DNA from 3 places in the Brachybacterium netajii genome. Region 2 is predicted to be linked to each of the others. Evidence: predicted binding sites of a transcription regulator. Region 2 holds the regulator's gene; each other region holds the start of a gene.

The links. The regulator LexA, encoded in region 2, represses DNA repair genes until DNA is damaged. The targets are predictions, from matches to a motif close to TCGAACANNTGTTCGA.
Region 1: the regulator LexA is predicted to act here: its motif matches at 2,726-2,741, upstream of uvrA (excinuclease ABC subunit UvrA).
Region 3: the regulator LexA is predicted to act here: its motif matches at 2,788-2,803, upstream of ACXET9_RS08995 (Rv2578c family radical SAM protein).

What each region holds. Positions count from the first base shown of each region.
Region 1 is NZ_JBSYXB010000002.1:189,605-196,848, forward strand. It holds gene ACXET9_RS04610 (bifunctional 3'-5' exonuclease/DNA polymerase) at 1-1,612, opposite strand, end outside; gene ACXET9_RS04615 (MBL fold metallo-hydrolase) at 1,669-2,325, opposite strand; gene uvrA (excinuclease ABC subunit UvrA) at 2,771-5,650, shown strand; gene uvrC (excinuclease ABC subunit UvrC) at 5,674-7,244, shown strand, end outside.
Region 2 is NZ_JBSYXB010000001.1:299,054-306,297, forward strand. It holds gene ACXET9_RS01305 (HelD family protein) at 1-1,293, shown strand, start outside; gene nrdR (transcriptional regulator NrdR) at 1,487-1,948, opposite strand; gene ACXET9_RS01315 (peptidoglycan-binding protein LysM) at 2,020-2,481, opposite strand; gene lexA (transcriptional repressor LexA) at 2,652-3,413, shown strand; gene ACXET9_RS01325 (ATP-dependent DNA helicase) at 3,443-5,419, opposite strand; gene hflX (GTPase HflX) at 5,538-7,115, opposite strand.
Region 3 is NZ_JBSYXB010000003.1:392,853-400,096, reverse strand. It holds gene ACXET9_RS09000 (glycoside hydrolase family 43 protein) at 1-1,398, opposite strand, end outside; gene ACXET9_RS08995 (Rv2578c family radical SAM protein) at 1,580-2,779, opposite strand; gene ACXET9_RS08990 (hypothetical protein) at 2,947-4,632, shown strand; gene ACXET9_RS08985 (hypothetical protein) at 4,665-5,159, opposite strand; gene ACXET9_RS08980 (hypothetical protein) at 5,292-5,594, opposite strand; gene ACXET9_RS08975 (ABC transporter permease subunit) at 5,622-6,443, opposite strand; gene ACXET9_RS08970 (ATP-binding cassette domain-containing protein) at 6,440-7,244, opposite strand, start outside.

The DNA of each region.
Region 1 (7,244 bases), on a different contig from region 2:
CCTGCTCCGCCGGCGCATGCACGATCACCTCGTCGTGCAGGAAGAACGCCAGATGCGCTCGCCGCGAGAACACCGGACCCGAGGGCACCGCCGCCCGCTCCGCCGGCACCGGCGCGAACCCCGCAAGCCGCAGCCGCAGCCCCGCCATCCACGACAGCGCCCACTCCGCCGCCGTCCCCTGCACCACGAAATTCCGCGTGAACCGCCCCCGGTCCCGCGCGATCCGCCGTGCTCGGTCCTGCTCCCGCGGATCGGCATCGCTCCCGTACGCCGACGCCTGCAGCGCCCGCCACTCAGGCTCCGGCTCCGGAGACGAGCGCCCCAGCCACGTCGAGACCGTGCCGCCGCGCTCGCCGACCCCCGCCGCCCCGTCCACCAGCGCCATCGCCGCCGGGAAGCTCTGCCGCAGACGCGGCACCACCCGGCCGCTGTCCCCGGTGGTCCCGCCGTACAGGGCGCCCAGCACCCCCACCTTCGCCTCCTGCCGGGTCGCGACGATCCCCGCCTCCACGATCCCCGAATACAGGTCCTTCCCGGCGCCCGCACGGATCATCGCCGCATCGTCGGCCATCGCCGCCAGCACCCGCGGCTCCAGCTGCGAGACATCCGCGCTGACCAGCAGCCACCCCGGATCCGCGCGCAGCGCCGGACGCAGCTGCCGCGGGATCTGCAGCGCCCCGCCGCCGCTGGACGCCCACCGCCCCGTCACCACCCCGCCCGGCACATACACCGGCCGATACCGACCCTCGTGGACCCACTCGTCGATCCACGTCCACCCGTTCGCCGTCAGCAGCCGCGAGAGCTTCTTGTACCGCAGCAGCGGCTCGATCGCCGGATGCTCATGCTCCATCAGCTCCCACTGCGAGGTCGAGGCGACATCGATCCCCGCCCGACGCAGCGCCCGCAGCACCCGCGGCGGAGAATCCAGCACCAGCAGCGGATCCCCGAGCGCCGAGCGCACCTCCGCCGCCGCCTCCACCATCCGCACCGGCGCCTGACCCGACGACGGCCGCGGACCCAGCTGCGAGGCGAGGATCCGATCATGCTCCGGCACATCCCACGGGATCCCCGCCGCATGCATCTCCGAGGCCACCAGCGCCCCCGCCGACTCCGCCGCCACCAGCAGCCGCAGCGCGCTCGGCGCCGACGACCCCGCGATCGCCGCGAGCTGCCGACGCAGCTCCGCCAGCGCCTCCTCGACCCCATGGGGCACATCCCCGGGGCGCGCCGTCCCGCCGTCGAGCTCGAACAGCGCCGCCTCCGCCGGACGCCCCTCCGCCAGATGCTCCAGCGGCACCTCCCACTGCACCGCCCCCTGCATCGCCCCCTTCTCCACCGCGCTCGCATGGCGCAGGATCATGTGCACCAGCCGCAGATCATGACAGCGCTCGAGCGTCACCCCCGCCGCCAGCAGCCGCGGATACCAGGCCGCCGCATCGCTCCACACCCACCGCGGCGCCCCCGTCGCCCCGCCCGCGCGCTCCCGCAGCGCGACCTCCGCCGGCAGCTCCTCCGCCGTGACCGCGACCCGCCCCCTCTCCGTCCCGTCAGCGGCGAGATCGACCAGAGCCGTCCGACCGTCGTCGGCCCGGCCCAGGACGCACCAGTGCACCGCCCCCGAGCCGGACCCCGACGACTGCCCCGGGACTCCCGACGGCTCCCGCAGGCTCACCAGCCGCGCTCGCGCCACGCGCCCAGCGCAGGACGCTCCGCCCCCAGCGTCGTCGCATCCCCATGCCCCGGATGCACCTCCGTCGCATCCGGCAGCCGCGAGAACACCCGCTCCTCCACATCCGCCAGCAACCGCGCGAACCGCACCGGATCCCGATCCGTCTTCCCCACGCCTCCGGGGAACAGCGAGTCACCGGTGAACAGCAGGGGAGCGACATCCACCGCCGCAGCGCCCTCCAGCGCCGCGCCCGACCGATCCGCCTCCCACAGCAGCGCCACCGACCCCGGCGTATGCCCCCGCAGCGCGATCACCTCCAGACGCTGCACACCCAGCACGATCACATCCCCCTGCCCCAGCAGACGATCCGTCGCCACCGCGATCTCCGGCGCATCCTCCGCCCCCGCCGCCGTCGACGCCCCCGTCGCCGCGACCACCTCCGCCAGCGCCCCCACATGATCGTGATGCGCATGCGTCGTCACCACCGTGCCCAGACGCCCCGACCCCTCGCGCACCAGCGCCAGCAGCCGCTCCGGCTCCGCCGCCGCATCCACCAGCAGCTGCTCGCCCGTCGCTGTGCACGTCAGCAGATACGCATCGTTGTCCATCGGCCCCACCGACGCCTTGCGCACCGTCAGACCCGGACGCTCGATCACCGCAGACTCCCCATGCGCAGCGACATGCCACGCCGGCGCCGACGACGCCCCAGCATCCGCAGACCCGGAGACAGCAGCGACAGGAGAACCGGAGGAGGCAGGAACGCCAGGGGAGCCGGCCGAAGGAGACAGAGGAGACAGAGGAGACAGGGGAGCGGACGGGCGATGCTCGGTCATGCACCCAGTATCCCGCCCTGCCCGCCGCCCCTCGCCGCAGCCGCCGATGGTCCACCGCCCCCTCGGAACCGTCGGTCGAGTCTGCACCGTCGGCCGCGCATGCGCTCGCCGACGCCGCATTCGCTCGCCGGGGCGCAGGCCGCGCTCGCCGGGACGAGCGGCCGCCCCCGGCGCCCGGAGGCCCGGGGGAGCAGCACGCCGGGGGAGTGAGGAACGACCTTCTGCGAACGTCTGTTCGAACAGGGGGTGGCGTGCCTAGGATGGGCCGGTGACTGAAACGCTGGTGGTCCGCGGAGCGCGGGAGCACAACCTCAAGAACGTCGACATCGAGATCCCCCGCAACAGGCTGGTGGTGTTCTCCGGCCTGTCGGGCTCGGGGAAGAGCTCCCTGGCCTTCGACACGATCTTCGCCGAGGGGCAGCGGCGCTACGTGGAGTCTCTCTCCGCGTACGCCCGGCAGTTCCTCGGGCAGATGGACAAGCCCGCCGTCGACCTCATCGAGGGCCTCTCCCCGGCGGTGTCGATCGACCAGAAGTCCACGAACCGCAATCCGCGCTCGACCGTCGGCACCATCACCGAGGTCTACGACTACCTCCGTCTGCTGTTCTCGCGCACCGGCGTGCAGCACTGCCCCGTGTGCGGCGAGCAGGTGAGCGCGTCCTCGGCCGAGCAGATCGTCGACGAGCTCCTCGACGAGGAGCGGCATCCTGCCGGGACCCGCTTCCAGCTGCTCGCCCCCGTCGTCCAGGGCCGCAAGGGCGAGCACGCCGACCTGCTGAGCTCGCTGCGCTCCCAGGGGTACGCGCGCGCCCGCGTCGACGGTGCGGTGCGGCGCCTCGACGAGGAGATCGTCCTCGACAAGAAGTTCAAGCACACGATCGAGGTCGTCGTCGACCGTCTCGCCGCCAAGCCCGACTCCCGGCGCCGCCTCACCGACTCCGTCGAGACCGCCCTGCGCCTGGCCGAGGGCATCCTCGTCGTCGACTTCGTGGACCGCGAGGAGGACGATCCCGAGCGCAGCCGCCGCTTCTCCGAGAAGCGCGCCTGCCCCAACGGCCACCCCATCGCGATCGACGACATCGAGCCGCGGACCTTCTCCTTCAACGCCCCCTACGGCGCCTGCCCCGAGTGCACCGGCATCGGCATGCGCCTCGAGGTCGACCCCGAGCTCGTGATCCCCGACGAGGACCTCACCCTCGCCGAGGGCGCCATCGCCCCCTGGACCATGGGCTCCTCCGACCATCATCAGGAGATCATGACCGCCCTCGCCGAGGAGCTGTCCTTCTCGATGGACGTCCCGTGGCGGGCGCTGCCCGAACGGGCGCGCGAGGCGCTGCTGCACGGCAAGGACCACAAGGTCCACGTGAAGTACCGCAACCGCTTCGGTCGCGAGCGCACCTACTCCACGGGCTTCGAGGGCGTCATGGGCTTCCTCGACCGCCGCCATTCGGACACCGAGTCCGACTGGGCGAAGGAGCGCTACGAGCAGTTCATGCGCGAGGTCCCCTGCCCGGCCTGCAAGGGCGCGCGCCTGCGCCCCGAGGTGCTCGCGGTGACCGTCGGCGGACGCTCGATCGCCGAGGTCTGCGACATGTCCATCCGCGACGCCCTCGCCTACGCCCAGGACCTGCGGCTCGGCGTGCGCGATGCCGCCATCGCCGACGAGGTCCTGCGCGAGATCCGCGCGCGCCTCGGCTTCCTGCTCGACGTGGGGCTCGACTACCTCTCCCTCGCCCGCGCCGCCGGGACCCTCTCCGGCGGCGAGGCCCAGCGCATCCGCCTGGCCACGCAGATCGGCTCCGGTCTCGTGGGCGTCCTCTACGTGCTCGACGAGCCGTCGATCGGCCTGCACCAGCGCGACAACGAGCGGCTCATCGCGACGCTCACGCGGCTGCGGGACCTCGGCAACACCCTCATCGTCGTCGAGCACGACGAGGACACCCTCAACGCCGCCGACTGGATCGTCGACATCGGCCCCCTCGCCGGCGAGCACGGCGGGCATGTCGTGCACTCGGGCTCCGTCGAGGAGCTCAAGCGCAACCCCGAGAGCCTCACCGGGCGCTACCTCAGCGGCGAGCTCGCCATCCCCGTCCCGCCCGTGCGCCGACCGATCGACCGCGACCGGATGCTGAAGGTCGTCGGCCCCCGCGCCAACAACCTCCAGGGCATGGACGTCAGCATCCCGCTCGGCGTGCTCACCGCGGTCACCGGCGTCTCCGGCTCCGGGAAGTCGACCCTCGTCAACGACATCCTGTACGCGGTGCTCGCCAAGGAGCTCAACCGCGCCCGCATCGTGCCCGGCCGCCACAAGCGCGTCACCGGTCTCGAGCACCTCGACAAGGTCGTGCACGTGGACCAGTCGCCCATCGGCCGCACCCCGCGCTCGAACCCCGCGACCTACACGGGCGTGTGGGACCGCGTGCGCACCCTGTTCGCGCAGACCACGGAGGCGAAGGTGCGCGGCTACACCGCGGGCCGCTTCTCCTTCAACGTCAAGGGCGGGCGCTGCGAGGCATGCTCGGGCGACGGCACGATCAAGATCGAGATGAACTTCCTGCCGGACGTCTACGTCCAGTGCGAGGTCTGCCACGGCAACCGGTACAACCGGGAGACCCTCGAGGTCCACTTCAAGGGCAAGAACGTCGCCGAGGTGCTCCACATGCCGATCGAGGAGGCGCTCGAGTTCTTCGACGCCGTCCCCGCGATCCGCCGCCAGCTGCAGACCCTCGTCGACGTCGGCCTCGGGTACGTGCGCCTCGGGCAGAGCGCCACCACGCTCTCCGGCGGCGAGGCCCAGCGGGTCAAGCTCGCCTCCGAGCTGCACAAGCGCTCCAACGGCCGCACGATCTACGTGCTCGACGAGCCGACGACGGGGCTCCACTTCGCCGATGTGCACAAGCTCCTCGAGGTCCTCGGCGGACTCGTCGACAAGGGCAACACCGTCGTCGTCATCGAGCACAACCTCGACGTCATCAAGAGCGCCGACCACCTCATCGACATGGGTCCGGAGGGCGGCGACGGCGGAGGCCGCGTCGTCGCCTCCGGCACCCCGGAGAAGGTCGCCGAGGTCGACGGCTCCTACACCGCCCGCTTCCTCAAGCCCCTGCTGGCCAGCGGGCGCGGCGGGGCCGCGGCGACGGCCGGCTGAGCCCGGCAGGAGGCACGAGCAGCATGGCCGATCCGGCGACCTACCGTCCGGCCCCGGGGACCATCCCCACCTCCCCGGGGGTGTACCGGTTCCGGGACGATCACGACCGCGTCATCTACGTGGGCAAGGCGAAGAACCTGCGCCAGCGGCTGTCCAACTACTTCCAGGACCTCAGCGCCCTGCACGAGCGCACCCGGCGGATGGTCACCACCGCCGTCCGCGTCGAATGGACGGTCGTGGGCACGGAGGTCGAGGCCCTCACCCTCGAGTACACCTGGATCAAGGAGTACGACCCGCGCTTCAACGTCAAGTTCCGCGACGACAAGTCCTATCCCTATCTGGTGCTGACGATGGGGGAGAAGGTGCCGCGGGTGCACATCACCCGCCGGCCCCGTGCCAAGGGCGACAAGGTCTTCGGCCCGTATCCGCAGGTCGGCGCCATTCGCGAGACCCTCGACCTGATGCTGCGGGTGTTCCCCGTGCGCAGCTGCTCCGCCGGGGTGTACCGGCGCGCCGAGCGCTCCGGCCGCCCCTGCCTGCTGGGCTTCATCGGCAAGTGCTCCGCCCCCTGCGTCGGGGACATCTCGGAGGACGAGCACCGCCGTCTCGCCGAGCAGTTCGCCGACTTCATGGCCGGCAACACCGCCACCTATACGCGCGACATCGAGCGCCGGATGAAGGCCGCGGCGGTGGCCATGGACTACGAGGCCGCCGCGGCGCTGCGCGACGACCTGCGCGCCCTCGAGAAGGTCATGGAGAAGAACTCCGTCGTCCTCTCCGATGCCACCGACGCCGATCTCGTCGCCCTCGCGCAGGACGAGCTCGAGGCCTCCGTGCAGGTCTTCCACGTGCGCGGCGGCCGCATCCGCGGCCAGCGCGGCTGGACCGCCGAGATCCTCGACGAATCCCGCCCCGAGGACCTCGTCGAACGGGCACTGACCACGCTGTACACCGAGGGCGCCGCGCCCCGCGAGGTGCTGGTCCCGGTCCTTCCGAGCAACCTCGACCAGGTGCGCGAGCTGATCGGGCACCCGGTCGACCTGCGGGTTCCGCAGCGCGGCGAGAAGAAGGACCTGCTCGCGACCGTCACCGCCAACGCCGAGGAGGCGCTGCGCCTGCACCGGCTCAAGCGCACCGGCGACCTGACCGCCCGCACCAAGGCGCTCGAGGACCTCGGAGAGGCCCTCGACCTCGCCGAGCCGCCCCTGCGCATCGAGTGCTACGACGTCTCCCACTCCCAGGGGACCAATGTGGTCGCCTCCCAGGTCGTCTTCGAGGACGGGCTGCCGAAGAAGAGCGAGTATCGGCGCTATTCGGTCACCGGCGAGGCCGCCCGCGACGACACCGCCTCGATGCACGACGTCATCACCCGCCGGCTGAAGCACCATCTGAATCCGCCGGAGAAGACCGAGGAGGAGGCCCGCCGCTTCGCCTACCCGCCCTCGCTGATCCTCGTCGACGGCGGCCCGCCGCAGGTGGCGGCGGCCCAGCGCGCCTTCGACGAGCTCGGTGTGACGGACATCGCGCTCGCGGGCATCGCCAAGCGTCTCGAGGAGATCTGGCTGCCGGGCGAGGACTATCCCGTGATCCTCCC
Region 2 (7,244 bases):
GACGTGCGCTCCGCCCGCCGCGATGCGCGCTCCACGCACAAGCCCCACAACTCCGCCCGCGCCGTGTTCGTCCGCTCCGCCCTGAACCGTCTCGCCGAGCGCTACGAAGCGGCGCTGAAGGCCGCCGGTCGCACCGTCGTACCCGAGGACCGACCGGACATCCTCGCGGATCTCCGTCATGATCCCGACGTCCGCCGCGAGCTCAACCTCGCCTGGCTCCCGTACACCCCGCAGGGGTTCCTGCGGATCCTGCTCTCGCGCCGGGACCGGCTGCGCGCCGCCGCTCCGCGCTCGCTCGCCGACCGCGTGGACCTGCTGGTCCGGTCCAAGGACGCCCCCTGGACCGTCGAGGACGTCCCCCTGCTGGACGAGGTCGCCGAGATCCTGGGCGAGGACTCCGCCCCGGAGGAGGCACGCGCCCGGGACGCCGCCGAGCGCCGGGAGGCCGACGTCGACTACGCCCGCAAGGTGCTCGAGAGCTTCGACACCTCCGGCATGGTCCGCGCCGAGGACCTCGCCGACCAGGTCAACCGCGTCCGCGACGGACGCACGCTGGCGGAGCGCGCCGCCTCCGAGCGCTCCTGGACCTACGGCCACGTCGTCGTCGACGAGGCGCAGGAGCACTCCCCCATGAGCTGGAGGGCCCTCATGCGCCGGTGCCCGACGAAGTCCTTCACCGTCGTCGGGGATGTCGCGCAGACGTCCTCCGCGGCCGGCACCGACTCCTGGGAGGCCGCCCTCGCACCCCACATCCAGGACCGCCTCCAGGTCGAGCGCCTGACGGTCAACTACCGCACTCCTGCACGCATCATGGGGCATGCGCTCGGCATGGCGCGCGCGCACCGGCTCCCCGTCACCACGGTCACCTCGGTGCGCATCGGCGATCGCGACGCGCGGATCACGCCCGTCCGCGCCGAGCAGCTCGAGTCGTCCGCCGCCGCGGAGGTCGCCGAGCTGCACGGGCAGAGCATCGGCCGCATCGCCGTAATCGTCGCGCCGCACCGGATCGCGAGCCAGGTGCTCGCGCTCCAGGACGCCACCGGAGCCGCCGCGGTCGGCGCGGGCTCCTCGGGGGTCGACGACGAGATCTCCGTGATGACGGCGAAGGACGCCAAGGGGCTGGAGTTCGATGCGGTGGTCGTCGTCGAGCCGGCCGAGCTGGTCGAGGAGCACGGCGCCGGCGACCTCTACGTCGCGATGACGCGCCCGACGACCCATCTGGGGCTCGTGCATGCCCGGCCGCTGCCGGAGGGTGCGGCCGAGAGGGCCGACGTCGCCGTCGAGGGCGCCTGACCGGGAACGAGGATCGGCGGCCGTGGCTTCCCCTCCACGACCGCCGATCCGGCGTGCACCTCAGCGGCGCACGTCGAACATCTTACGCACAGGTCCGACGTTCCGAACCTCCTGATGCGGTGAAGGTGAGAAGTCGATCACACTCTCGGCGAAGGTGCTCGGTGCGAGGGCATGACCTGCATGGACGACACGCTCAGGAGGACAGCTCGGCACCCTCGGCGCGCAGCCTGCTGATCGCCGCCTCGAAGTCCTCGAGGGACTCGAAGGACTGGTAGACGCTCGCGAAGCGCAGGTAGGCGACGAGATCGAGCTCCTGGAGCGGCTGGAGGATCGCCAGCCCCACCCCGTGGGCCTCGATCTCGGCCTGTCCGCTCGCACGGATGTCCTCTTCGACGCGCTGAGCGAGGACGGCGAGCTGGTCATCGCTCACCGGCCGCCCCTGGCAGGCCTTGCGCACCCCGGAGATCACCTTGGCACGGCTGAACGGCTCGCTCACACCGGATCGCTTGATCACGGAGAGCGAGGCGGTCTCGGCCGTCGAGAAGCGACGCGAGCAGTTCGGGCACTGACGGCGCCGCTTGATCATCGACCCGTCGTCGGACGTGCGGGAGTCGACGACGCGCGAGTCGGGATGGCGGCAGAAGGGGCAGTGCATCCCCCAAGGATACCGGGCGTTCCCCCGGGCGGCCGAGGGATGTGATAGCGGCACCTGCTCGGCATCGACGATCAGTCCCCGAGCGACTCCGCGGAGGGGAGCACGATGGACTGTCCGGCGGTGACCCGGCCGGTGGGGAGATGGTTCAGGGTCCGCACCTCGGCGATGTACTCCTGCGCGCTCACGCCCTCGGGGGCGAACTCCTCGGCATAGCCCCAGAGGGTGTCGCCCTGCGCGACGGTGACGACCTCCCCCTCCCCCGCCTCCTGGCCGGCGAGGGCGCTCGGCACGTCCAGGACGAGGATGAGCAGCGTCGCGACGAGCAGCCCGAGCAGGAAGGCGAGGACGGTGACGACCGTCCGCCCCCGGGCCGTGATCTCCAGTCGAACATGCGCACGAGCCTGCGGGGCCGACGACGCCTCCGTCTGCTCGGCGAAGGTGCTCGTCGCCTCGCGGCGAACGGGAAGGGCGATGATCCGCGCCTGCTGCGCAGCGGTCCCGACGGGCGTCGGGATGGTCATGTGCGTCTGCATTTCCGAACTCCTGTTCGATCGAACCTTTGTGCGAGCGTAGGTCAGGCCGCAGCGACACGCAAGACCCACCTCGAACACATGTTTGGCGATCCGGTCGCTCCCGCCTACCCTGGGAACACGGACCACGGAACCGCGCAGGTCCGACAGACGAAGCCAGGGAGGCCCTCACGATGACCCCGAGCACCCGACGCCGCCAGGAGCCGAGACTCAAGGTCGTCGGCGGTGCGGGGGGATCGCGGGCCGGCGCCTCGGACTCCCCCTCGCCCCTCGCCTCCCTCACCCCGCGCCAGCGGCTCGTCCTCGAGACGATCCAGGACTCGATCGCGAGCCGCGGATACCCCCCGACCATGCGCGAGATCGGCGACGCCGTCGGCCTCACCTCGTCGTCCTCGGTCTCCCATCAGCTGCAGGCGCTCGAGCGCAAGGGCCTGCTGCGGCGGGACCCAAAGCGGCCGCGCGCGATGGAGGTGGTGCTCCCCGCGGAGGCCGCCGAGGAGGACCTGCCGCCGGCCGCGCCGCAGATCGTCCAGGGGCTCCCCGAGCCCGCGCCCGGCGGGCCCTCGGTCGCGGTCCCGCTCGTCGGCCGCATCGCCGCGGGCGTCCCGATCATGGCCGAGGAGCAGGTGGAGGACGTCTTCACCCTGCCGTCCCGCCTGGTCGGCGACGGCGACCTGTTCCTCCTGCAGGTCGTCGGCGAGTCGATGATCGATGCGGCGATCTGCGACGGCGACTGGGTCGTCGTGCGCAGTCAGCAGACCGCGGAGAAGGGCGAGATCGTCGCCGCGATGATCGACGGCGAAGCCACCGTGAAGACCTTCGCCCAGCGGGACGGCCACGTCTGGCTCATGCCGCACAACCCCTCGTTCGCCCCCATCCTGGGCGACCACGCGGAGATCCTCGGCAAGGTCGTGGCGGTCCTGCGCTCCGTCTGAGCTCCGTCTGATCCGGCGCGCGCCCGGCCTCAGGCGCCCGTCCCGCTGAGCCGGCGGAGGGCGCCGAGCGCGACGTCAGGATCCGTGGTGGACCACAGGGGCGGCATCGCCGCCCGCAGGTAGCCGGCGTAGCGGGCGGTCGCGAGGCGCGCGTCGAGGACGGCGACCATCCCGCGATCGTCCTGCGAGCGGATGAGGCGCCCGGCGCCCTGCGCGAGCAGGAGGGCCGCATGCTGCGCCGACACGCCCATGAACCCGTTGCCCCCGCGCTCCGAGATCCGCTCCTGGCGCGCGGAGGTCAGCGGGTCGTCGGGCCGCGGGAACGGGATGCGGTCGATCGTCACGAGGCGGCAGGCGGGACCGGGTACATCGACCCCCTGCCACAGGGTGAGCGTGCCGAACAGGCTCGAGTCCTCGTCCTCGCGGAAGTCCCGCACGAGGTTCGCCATCGAGTCCTCGCCCTGGACGCCGATCGGCAGGGACAGGCGCCCGCGCACATGCTCGGCGGCGAGCTCCGCTCCGCGTCGCGAGGAGAACAGGCACAGCGCGCCGCCGTGGGAGGCGTCGATCAGCTCGGTGAGATGGTCGAGCATCGCGAGCGCCGGGCCGTCGCGACCGGGCGCCGGCAGATGCCGCGCCACGTAGAGGATCCCCTGGCGCGGGTAGTCGAAGGGGCTGCCGACGTCCAGTCCGGCCCACGCGCCGCGGTCCGCCGACGCCGGCAGCTCGTCCACCGCGGTCCGTCCGGCGCGCGCGAGACCGACCTCTCCGGCAGGCGGTTCGAAGCGCCCGCCGAGGGCGAGGGTCGCGGAGGTCAGCACCGCGGTGCGGTCCTCGAGGATCGCACCGCGCATCGCGCCGGCGACGCTCATCGGCGCGACCTGGATGCTGGAGCGACCGGTCGCCTGCGAGCGCGAGACCGAGACGACGTCGTCCTCGTCGGGCGCCGCGAGGCGCTCGCAGACGTCGATGATCTCCTGCAGCGAGGCGCGCACGGCCTTGCGCGCCCCGGCGGTGGCGACGGATCCGTCCTCCCCCGCCTCCTTGGCATCGGAATGGGCCGTGCGGGCCTGGACCCGCAGCTGGGTGATCGCATCGCCCAGCCGCGGCGGGAGCTCGCCGATCACGCGCCCGTCGGCCATCTGGTCGAGGGACTCCTTGAGCTCCTCGCCGGCGTCGTCGAGGGCGGTGGCCGCGACGCCCAGCGAGCGCAGGTCCCGCACGACGCCTCGCACCATGCCGGGAACCAGCGCCTCGGTGACCGCTCCGGTGACCCGGGAGACCAGATCGTGCGCCTCGTCGAAGACGACCACGTCATGGTCGGGGATGATCCCGTGGCCGTCGAAGGCGTCGATCGCCAGCAGCGCATGGTTCGTGACGATCAGATCGACCTCCCGGGCCAGCTCGCGGCTGCGCTCGGCGAAGCAGTCCTCGACCATCGGGCAGGTGCTGCCCAGGCACTGGTTCCCGGTGACGGACACCTGGCGCCAGGCACGGTCGGAGACGGCGGACTCGAGGCTGTCGCGGTCCCCGGTCTCGGTGTCCTCCGCCCAGTCCCGCAGGCGTCGCACCTGCTCCCCCAGCTTCTCCGTGCCGCCGCCCTGGGAGGGGTCGACGCGGACCTCGGCGAACAGCGCTCCGGCATCCAGGTCGAGCGGGTAGCCGCCATCGAGCTTGTGGCGGCACAGGTAGTTCGCGCGCCCCTTGAGGAGCGCGAAGGTGGGGGTCCGCGGCAGATGCTCGGCCAGCGCCTCGACGAGTCGCGGGAGGTCCTTGCGCACGATCTGCGTCTGCAGCGCGATCGTCGCGGTGGAGACGACGACGGGCCGGCCCGTCGTGACCGCGTGATGCAGGGCGGGCACGAGATAGGCGAGGGACTTGCCGGTGCCGGTGCCGGCCTGCACGAGCAGGTGCCGGCTGCCCTCCATCGCCGTGCCCACGGCCCGCGCCATGGCGCTCTGGCCCTCGCGAGGGCTGCCTCCGACGGCGGCGACAGCCGCCTCCATGAGGGCGTCGAGCTCCGCGGTCGAAGCGGTCGGGGCGGCGGCGGGAGTCACCGATCCAGGGTAGCCGTCGGACCGCGGCCCGCCTTCCCGGGACGCGCTCCCGGGAAGGCGCCCTCGGTCACGCGGCGCCGCGCAGCTCGGCGGCGAGCGCCTCGTCGACCCGGGCATGCAGGTGCGTGCCCTCCGCCAGGTGCTCCTCGGCGAGGACCTCGCCGGAGGTGTGCACCCGGGAGACGAGGTCGCCGCGGGAGTAGGGGACGACCAGGTCGACCTCGACGTCGGGCCGCGGGAGCCGCTCGGCGATGAGCTCGCGCAGCTCCTCGATGCCCTGGCCGCTGCGCGCGGACACCACGGCGGACTCCTCCACCTGGCTGCGGATGCGGGCGATCGTCTCCGGCGAGGCCAGATCGGCCTTGTTCAGGACGACGATCTCGGGGACGTCGAAGCCCTCGAGCTCGCCCAGCACCGTGCGGACGGCGCGGATCTGCCCCTCGGGGTCCGGGTGGGAGACGTCGACCACATGGAGCAGCAGGTCCGAGCCGCCGACCTCCTCGAGGGTCGAGCGGAAGGCCTCCACCAGCTGCGTGGGCAGATGGCGGACGAAGCCGACGGTGTCCGCGTAGGTGAACTCGCGGCCGTCGGGCGTGTGGGAGCGACGGACGGTCGGGTCCAGGGTCGCGAACAGGGCGTTCTCGACCAGCACGCCGGCGCCCGTGAGGCGGTTCAGCAGCGAGGACTTCCCCGCGTTGGTGTAGCCGGCGATCGCGACCGACGGGATCCGGTTGCGCCGACGGTCGGCGCGCTGCGCCTCGCGGCCCGGGGCCATCGCCTTGATCTCGCGGCGGAGCTTGGCCATGCGGTCGCGGATGCGCCGCCGGTCCAGCTCGATCTTCGTCTCGCCAGGACCGCGCGAGCCCATGCCGGCCCCGGCGCCGCCCACCTGACCGCCCGCCTGACGGGACATCGACTCGCCCCAGCCGCGCAGGCGCGGCAGCAGGTACTCGAGCTGCGCGAGCTCCACCTGGGCCTTGCCCTCGCGGGACTTCGCGTGCTGGGCGAAGATGTCGAGGATCAGCGCGGTCCGGTCGATGACCTTGACCTTGACGACGTCCTCGAGCGCGCGGCGCTGGCCGGGGGCGAGCTCGCCGTCGGCGATGACCGTGTCGGCGCCGACCTCGGCGACGACCTCCGCGAGCTCCTGCGCCTTGCCACGGCCGAGGAAGGTCGCGGGGTCGGGGTGCGCGCGCCGCTGCAGCATGCCGTCGAGCACCTCGGAGCCGGCGGTCTCGGCGAGCGCCGCGAGCTCCCGGAGGCTGTTCTCGGCCTCCTCGACGTTCCCGGAGGTGTAGAGCCCCGCGAGCACGACCCGTTCGAGGCGCAGCTGGCGGTACTCGACCTCGGTGACGTCCTCGAGCTCGGTGGACAGGCCGCTCACGCGGCGGAGCGCACGGCGGTCGGCGAGATCGAGCTGCTCGCCGTCCGCATCGGAGGCGTAGGTGACGGCGGAGACGGAGGCGTCGCCGCGGGCCAGGATCCGGTCGGTCAGCCGATCGCGGCGCGGGGAGTCCGTGCTCCCCTGCTCGCCGCTCCGCTCTGCCGTGGCGGGCTCCTCGACCCCTGCGGCGCCGGTCGGGACCGGGCTGCTCTCCTCGACGTCGGTGTCGGGTTCGGGATCGGGATGGAAGGCGATGGGCACGGGTGGGGTTCTCCTCATGGTCGGGGGTGCGTGGCATCCAGAGTCCCACGCCCGCGCGAGAGGGTCGAGCGATTTCTCGCTGGGCGCATCCCGGAGGGCCGCGCACGGCGCGCCGGCGCCGGGCGGGTC
Region 3 (7,244 bases), on a different contig from region 2:
CCAGGTCTCGCGCCACTCGATGGACATCGAATCGCCCTCGCCGAAGAGGATCGGCAGCCACACGTAGGGCGCGGCCTTGAGGTCCGACGGCGTCCAGCGGTCCCCCATGTAGACGAACAGCCCGCGCTCGGCGTCGATCGGCAGCACATGGGTGGACTGCGAGCGGAAGGTCGTGCCCGCCTCATCGCCCATGCAGGGGTTCCCGTGGTCGGTCCACTCGCCGAGGATCTCCGTCGCCGTGGCATAGCTCGCGGGGTTCGGGTCCCAGCCCGTCGCCCCGGAGGTGATCAGCACGTACGTCCCGCCGCGCTTGAACAGGGCCGGGGCCTCGCGGTGCGCGCCGATGTAGGGGCGGATGAAGTCGACGCCCTTGACGGCGTCCTCGGGGCCGGTCGCCAGATAGGTGTAGTCCGCGTCCAGGCGCGAGATGAACAGGGAGTAGTTCTCCTCGCTCGAGTAGATGATGTAGGCGGTGCCGTCGTCGTCGCGGAACACCGTCATGTCGCGGGCCATGCCCGGGTTCGCGGGATCGTAGTTGTCCTCGCCCTCGGGCGCGACGTGCAGACGGTAGCTGTCGATCCAGCGGAACGGGCCCGTCGGCCCGTCGGAGACGGCGACGCCTGCGCGGGCCTTCGCGTACTGCGCGGTCGAGGTCTCGCTGGGACCGTCGGCGTGGACCCACATGACCCACTGGCCGGTGGTCTCGTTGTGCAGCACCTTCGGGCGCTCGAGGATCGCCATGGCGACGCTCTCGCCGGGGACGGGGACGGTGCGCAGATCGCGCAGCACGGCCTCGCGCTGGGCGTCGTCGTACTCGCCGTAGAGGCCGACGAAGTACTCGTCCTCGTCGAGCTGCGCATCGGTCTCCAGGGTCCGCAGCGCGAGCCCCTCGTCATCCCAGTCGTAGAGGTTCCGCGAGGAGTACACGTGCACGCCGGGGCTGCTGGCGTAGCCGTTGGAGCGGTCCTCGCCGTACCAGTAGTAGATGCTCCCCTGCTCATCCTCATGGGCGACGATCTGGCCGCCGTGCGCCTGGATGAGCTCGCCGGAGGTGTCGGTCCACGCCTGCCCGGGCGCGAAGGGGCCCGAGTCCGGGGCCGGGACCGGAGCGGCCGGGGCGACGGCCGCCCCGGGCGCCGCGGGGGCGGCGGTCGTCGGCGCGGCGTCGGCCCGGCTCGCGCCGACGAGCAGCGGCGCGGCGATCGCACCGGCGCAGGCCGCGCCGAGCAGGGCGGTGCGTCGGCTCATGCCGAGCGGGGCCGCGGTCGCGGCGGCCGACGGGCGAGCCGCGGGGGACGGCGAGGCCGCGCGCAGTGCGGCCGACGGGCGCGCTGCGGCCGACGGTTCCTGCGCGGGGAACGGAGACGGCGAAGGGAACGGCGAAGGGGCATGCGTCATCGGATGGCTCCTCAGGGGTCGCGACGGTCCGCCGCATCGTCGCGGCAGACCGGCACCACTTATCTCAACCCTTTATATAAGTGGTGCGCGCCACACGGTATCGGCCCGGCGGCCTCTCGTCCAGGAGGTTCCACGGATCCGGCCGCGCCGCACGCCCGTCGGGACGCCGAGCGGGAGCCGGTCAGAACAGGGAGGGCTGCGGCATCAGGTCGAGCGCACGCGGGCCCGCCACCAGCGCGGATGCTTCCGTCGGCCCGACCAGCCCCGTCAGCCCCGCCGGCCCGACCGCACTCGCTCGCGCGGCCGAGGCCGCACGGAAGGACGCCGCGCGGCGCACCTCGGGCTGGTCCTCGTCCTCGCGGGCGTCGAGTCCGTGGCGGGCGAGCAGCGGCAGGATCCTCCGGCTCAGATCGCGGCGGTAGCCGGCGGGCGCATAGTGCTCGCGGCCGTAGAAGCGGCGATAGCCGGTCGCGAGCTCGGGATGCTCGCGCTCGATCCAGGCGAGGAACCACTCCTTGGCGCCGGGCCGCAGATGCAGGGCGCCGAACTCGACGCGCACGGCCCCGGCCTCGGCGATGCGGGCGAGGGCGTCGTCGAGCTGCGCGGTGGAGTCGGTGAGCCACGGCAGGATCGGCATCATGAACACGGTGACGCCGAAGCCCGCGTCGGCCGCGGCCCGCACGGTCGCCAGGCGCGCGGCGGTGCTGGGCGTGCCCGGCTCGACGGCCTTCTGCAGCGCATCGTCGACGATCGCGATCGACATCGCGAGGCCGACGGGCACCCGCCGGGCCGCCTGCTCGAGCTGCGGCAGATCACGGCGCAGCAGCGTGCCCTTGGTCAGGATCGACAGCGGCGTGCCGGAGTCGGCGAGCGCGGCGATGATCCCGGGCATCAGCCGGTAGCGGCCCTCGGCCCGCTGGTAGGGGTCGGTGTTCGTGCCGAGGGCGACGTGCTCGCCCTTCCAGGAGCGGCGGGCGAGCTCGGCGCGCAGCACCTCAGCCGCGTTGACCTTCACGATGACCTGCTGGTCGAAGTCGGCCCCGGCGTCGAGATCGAGGTAGCGATGGCTGCTGCGGGCGAAGCAGTAGACGCATGCGTGCGAGCAGCCGCGATAGGGGTTCACGGTCCAGCGGAAGGGCATGGGGCTGGACTCGGGCACCTTGTTCAGCGCGGACTTCGCGAGGACCTCATGGAAGGTGACGCCCTGGAACTCGGGCGCCCGCACGCTGCGCACGAGGCCCGCGAGGGAGAGCAGCGCGGGGGCCTGCTGGTCGGCCCGCTCGCTGGCCGGCTCGTCGGCCCGCTCGTCGGCCCGTTCGTCGGCCCGTTCGTCGACCTGCGCGTCCGCCTGCTCGTCGACCCGCTGTCCGCTCCACCGCATGCCGACAGTCGAACATTCGTTCGATACGATGTCAAGGCGATGTCCGACTCGCCATCGCCGCCTCGACAGGGCACAGTGAGGCGGGGGTCGCCGCGTCATGCCGTCACCCCGTCATGCCGCCGCACTGCCCCCATCGCCGCCCCCATCATCGCTCCCGAGAGGACCGCATGCTCCGTCTCCCCCGTCCCGCCGGCTCCGCCCTCTCCCGCGCGCTCCGCGCGTCGGCCGCCCTGCTGGCGACGTCGGCGCTGGTCGGGACGCTGGGAGCCTGCACGCTCCCGGGGGATGCGCTCGCGGTCGACGTCGTCGACACCGCACCGGCGTCGACCGTCCTGCCGGACGAGGACCCCGCTCGCGCCGCGCTCCTGCTCTCATCCTCGCTGTTCGTCGCGTCCGACGGCGCGATCGTCGCGGCGGAGGCGAGCTCCGACGCTGTCCCAGGCCTGGCCGCGCTCGCGGCCGAGACGGGCCTCCCGCTGCTCCTCGGCACCGATGCGGAGGTCGCGGCCGAGCTCGAGCGCCTGGGCGCGACGACGCTGATCACCGCGGAGGGCGAGGACGCCGCGGCGCTCGAGTCGGCCCTCGAGTCGACGTTCGGGACGGCCATCGAGGAGGCGGGCGGCGAGGACGTCGACGTGCTCGCGGTCGACCCGTCGGCCGACGACGCCGCGGCATCCCTCCCGGACGTCGAGCGGGAGGGGACCTCCGCCGCGCTCTCGCTGCTCGTCGACCCCGAAGCGAGCGATGCCGAAGCGAGCGACGCCGGGGCGAGCGACGCCGGGGACGCGGAGGCGTCCGGACCGGGCGAGGATCCAGCGGCGCTCGCGCGCGTCGTCGCCTCCGCGCAGGTCCGCGCGGCCGGCGGGAGCATCGCGGAGATCCCGGGCGGGGACCCGGGCCTCGACTCGACGACCGTCGCGGCGACCCGGGAGGCCGCGACCGCGGACCCGTCGAGCGGGATGCTCGCCCTCGGGGAGTCCTTCGGCGACACGAGCGGCGCCGACGCCGCAGGCAGTGCCGCGGCCTGGACGAGGGTGCTGACCATGGCGATCACCGCGCCCGAGCTGCCCGGAGGCGGCACCAGCATCTTCCCCGGGCGCCGCATGGTCGCCCTCTACGGCACCCCCGGGGTGCCCTCGCTCGGCGTGCTCGGCGAGCAGGACGTCGACGCCTCGATCGCCCGCGTGAAGGACCTCGCCGCCGAGTACTCCGCCCATTCCGACGAGGAGGTCGTCCCCGCCTTCGAGATCATCACGACGGTCGCCTCCGACCAGGCCGGCTCCGACGGCGACTACTCCACCGAGCTCAGCATCGACACGCTGCGCGAATGGGTCGACGCCGCGGGCGAGGCCGGGGTGTACGTCGTGCTGGACCTGCAGCCCGGCACCACCGACTTCCTCACCCAGGCGAAGCTCTACGAGGACCTGCTGAAGGAGTCGCACGTCGGCCTCGCGCTCGACGCCGAATGGCGCCTGAAGCCCGGCCAGCGGCACCTCGAGCAGATCGGTTCGGTGTCGATCGAGGAGGTCAACGAGACTGCCGCCTGGCTCGCGGACCTCACCGCCGAGAACGGCCTCCCGCAGAAGCTGCTGATCCTCCACCAGTTCAGCCTGTCGATGATCACCGACCGGCAGGACCTCGACACCTCGCATCCCGAGCTCGCGATCTCGATCCACGCCGACGGGCACGGCACCCCGGACGCGAAGCTCGAGACCTGGCGCGCGCTGCAGCGGGACCTCCCCGACGGCGTCCGCATGGCCTGGAAGAACTTCTACGACGAGGACACCCCCACCTTCACCCCGGAGGAGACCTTCGCAATCGACCCGAAGCCCTGGTTCGTCTCGTACCAGTAGGCACAGCCCGCGCGCCGGCGGCATCGCCCGGGTCAGGCGGCGCGGAGGTGGGCGAGGACCAGCCCGACCGGGATGGACACCGCGGTCAGCACCAGCGCGGCCCGGAACACCCACAGCAGCCACACGGGACCGGCGGCCCGGCGGCCGACGGCGCGGAGCATCAGCACCATCGTCACCACGAGCAGCGCGCCGCCCGCGTCGACCAGCAGCGGCGTCCCCAGCACCGTCCCGCCGATCACGGCGAGGCCGCCGACGTTCCAGGTCAGCAGCTCCGTGGCGAGGACGCCTCGGCCGGGAGCACGGTCGGCGAGACCCTGCTGCGCGATGCCGAGCACCCCCTGCATCACGCCGCCGACGAGCACCTGGAAGGCCGCGGACCAGGAGCCGTGCTCGAGGCCGAGCGGGCCGGTGATCGCCGCGGTGAGCCCGCCGGTGATCACCCAGGCCAGGGCGAGGAGACGGAAGGGGAGGTCTCCGCGGGCAGGGCTCGCGGCGGTGGCGGCGGTGGCGGCGGAGGGCTCGGTCATCCCTCCATCCTGCGCCTCGCCACTCCCGGATCGCGCAGTTCTCGGCCGGATGTGGCACGGGCCCCAGCGATCCGTCCGTCGGCCGCGGCCGGCGTGCCGGCGTGACCCGCCGGCGCCGCCCCGGGCCGCGCGTCAGCTGAAGGAGACGCCGAAGATCGTCGAGCAGGCGACCAGCAGGACGAACGCGGCGATGCCGCAGATCGCCCTGGTCCGCTCCTGCTGCGCGAGGACCGCCGCCGCCCCGGCGAGCACGGCACCGGCCAGCCCGCCGACGGCGAAGCCCCGCGTCCACCCGGGGTCGGCCCCGGTGAGCAGCAGGATCCCGGCCGTCAGCGCGGCGAGCAGGCCCACGGCCCCGAGCGCGGCCGTCGTGCGGACCGCCCTGTCCCTGCCGGCGGACACGGTCGATCGTGCCGCCGCCTGCGGTGCAGTCATCGTGCTTCCCTTCGTCGCTGGCTCGCGTCAGTTGATATCACGGGTGCTGAACACGATCGTGGACGCGCCGATGGCGACCGCGCACCACCCCAGCAGCACGAGCAGGGCTGTGCCCACTGTCGCGTCCGGAGCACCTCCGACCATACCGGTGGACCCCGTGGCATCGGCAAGGACTCCCGCCGCACCGCTCAGGGTGAGCACCCGGATCCCGTCGAGGGCCGACACCATCCCGGCCAGGCCGTGCAGAGCCTGCTCGACGGCGAGCGCCCACAGCAGCCCGATGGCGATGGAGAGGGCGAGGCTGCGGGTCATGATCCCGAGCGCGAACCCGAGCACGGCCCAGGTGAGCCCCGTGGCATAGCCGTAGGCGATGTCGCGCAGGATGACGTCGAACGAGGCGAACGCGATCGGGTCGTCGGACAGCGCGGCGAGGATCGCCGAGCATCCGAAGGCGACCAGGAACGAGGCGAGGATGGCGACGGCCACGACGACCGCGAGGGCGATGATCTTGCCCCCGATGAGCGTGGACCGCTCCGGGAAGCGGCTGAGGATCGCACGGATCACTCCGGACTTCTCATCGCCCGCCGCGAGCAGGGCGCCCAGGATGATCATCACCGGGGCGCCGAACATCGGCAGCGACCCGACGACGGCGGCGGTCGCGTTCTCGGGTCGCAGAGCGTCCTTCATCGCCTCGATCTGCTCGGCAGGCACGCTGTCCACATTCTGCGCGAACAGGAAGTTCACCAGGTAGGCGAACAGCACGATCTGGAGGACCCAGACCATGGAGACGATCGCGAACGACCGCCGGTGTCGGATCCCGTAGAGCTCTGCGTCGGCTGCCCCGATCATCGCGCAACCCCTTCCTTCTCGGCGGCGGCGCCGGCCGCCTCGGTGTTCTTCCCGGTGCTGGTCATCTGCAGGAACGCCTCCTCGAGGGAGCGCTCGCGAGCGCGCATGCCCTGGACGGCGACCCCGCCGGCGACGAGCGCCTGGATCAGGGCGGCAGAGTGCTCCGGGGGAACCTCCGCCTCGATCCCGTCCTCCGCGACCCGCACGTCCTCGACCCCGGGGACGTCCCGGGCGATCGCGGCCGCCTCCTGCGGGCGGTCGCAGGTCACGAGGACCTCGTGGGCTGCGGTGTACTGCTGCTCGATCTCGCGCGGAGTCCCCACCGTGATGAGCCTCCCCTGGTGGAGGACCCCGATCCGATCGCAGACCTGGGAGATCTCCCCGAGCAGGTGGCTCGAGAGCATCACGGTGCGGCCGATCTCGGCCTGCTCGCGGATCAGATCACGCATCGCGGACATGCCGGCCGGGTCGAGACCGTTGGTCGGCTCGTCCAGGATGAGCAGCTCCGGGTCGCCGAGCAGGGCGCAGGCGAGGCCGAGGCGCTGCTTCATCCCGAGGGAGTAGCCCTTGAACTTCGAGGCCGCCCGGGAGCCGAGGTCCACCGTCTCGAGGGCCGCGTCGATTCCGGAGCGCGGGATCCGCGAGTACCGGGCGATGAGCTCGAGGTTCTGCGCGCCGGTCAGTCCCGCATAGAACGTGGGGCCCTCGATCATGGTGCCCACGCGGCGCAGCACGTCATTGGTGAGGCGCTGCTGGCCCAGCACCTCAGCGACCCCGCTCGTCGGCCTGGCGAGGCCGACC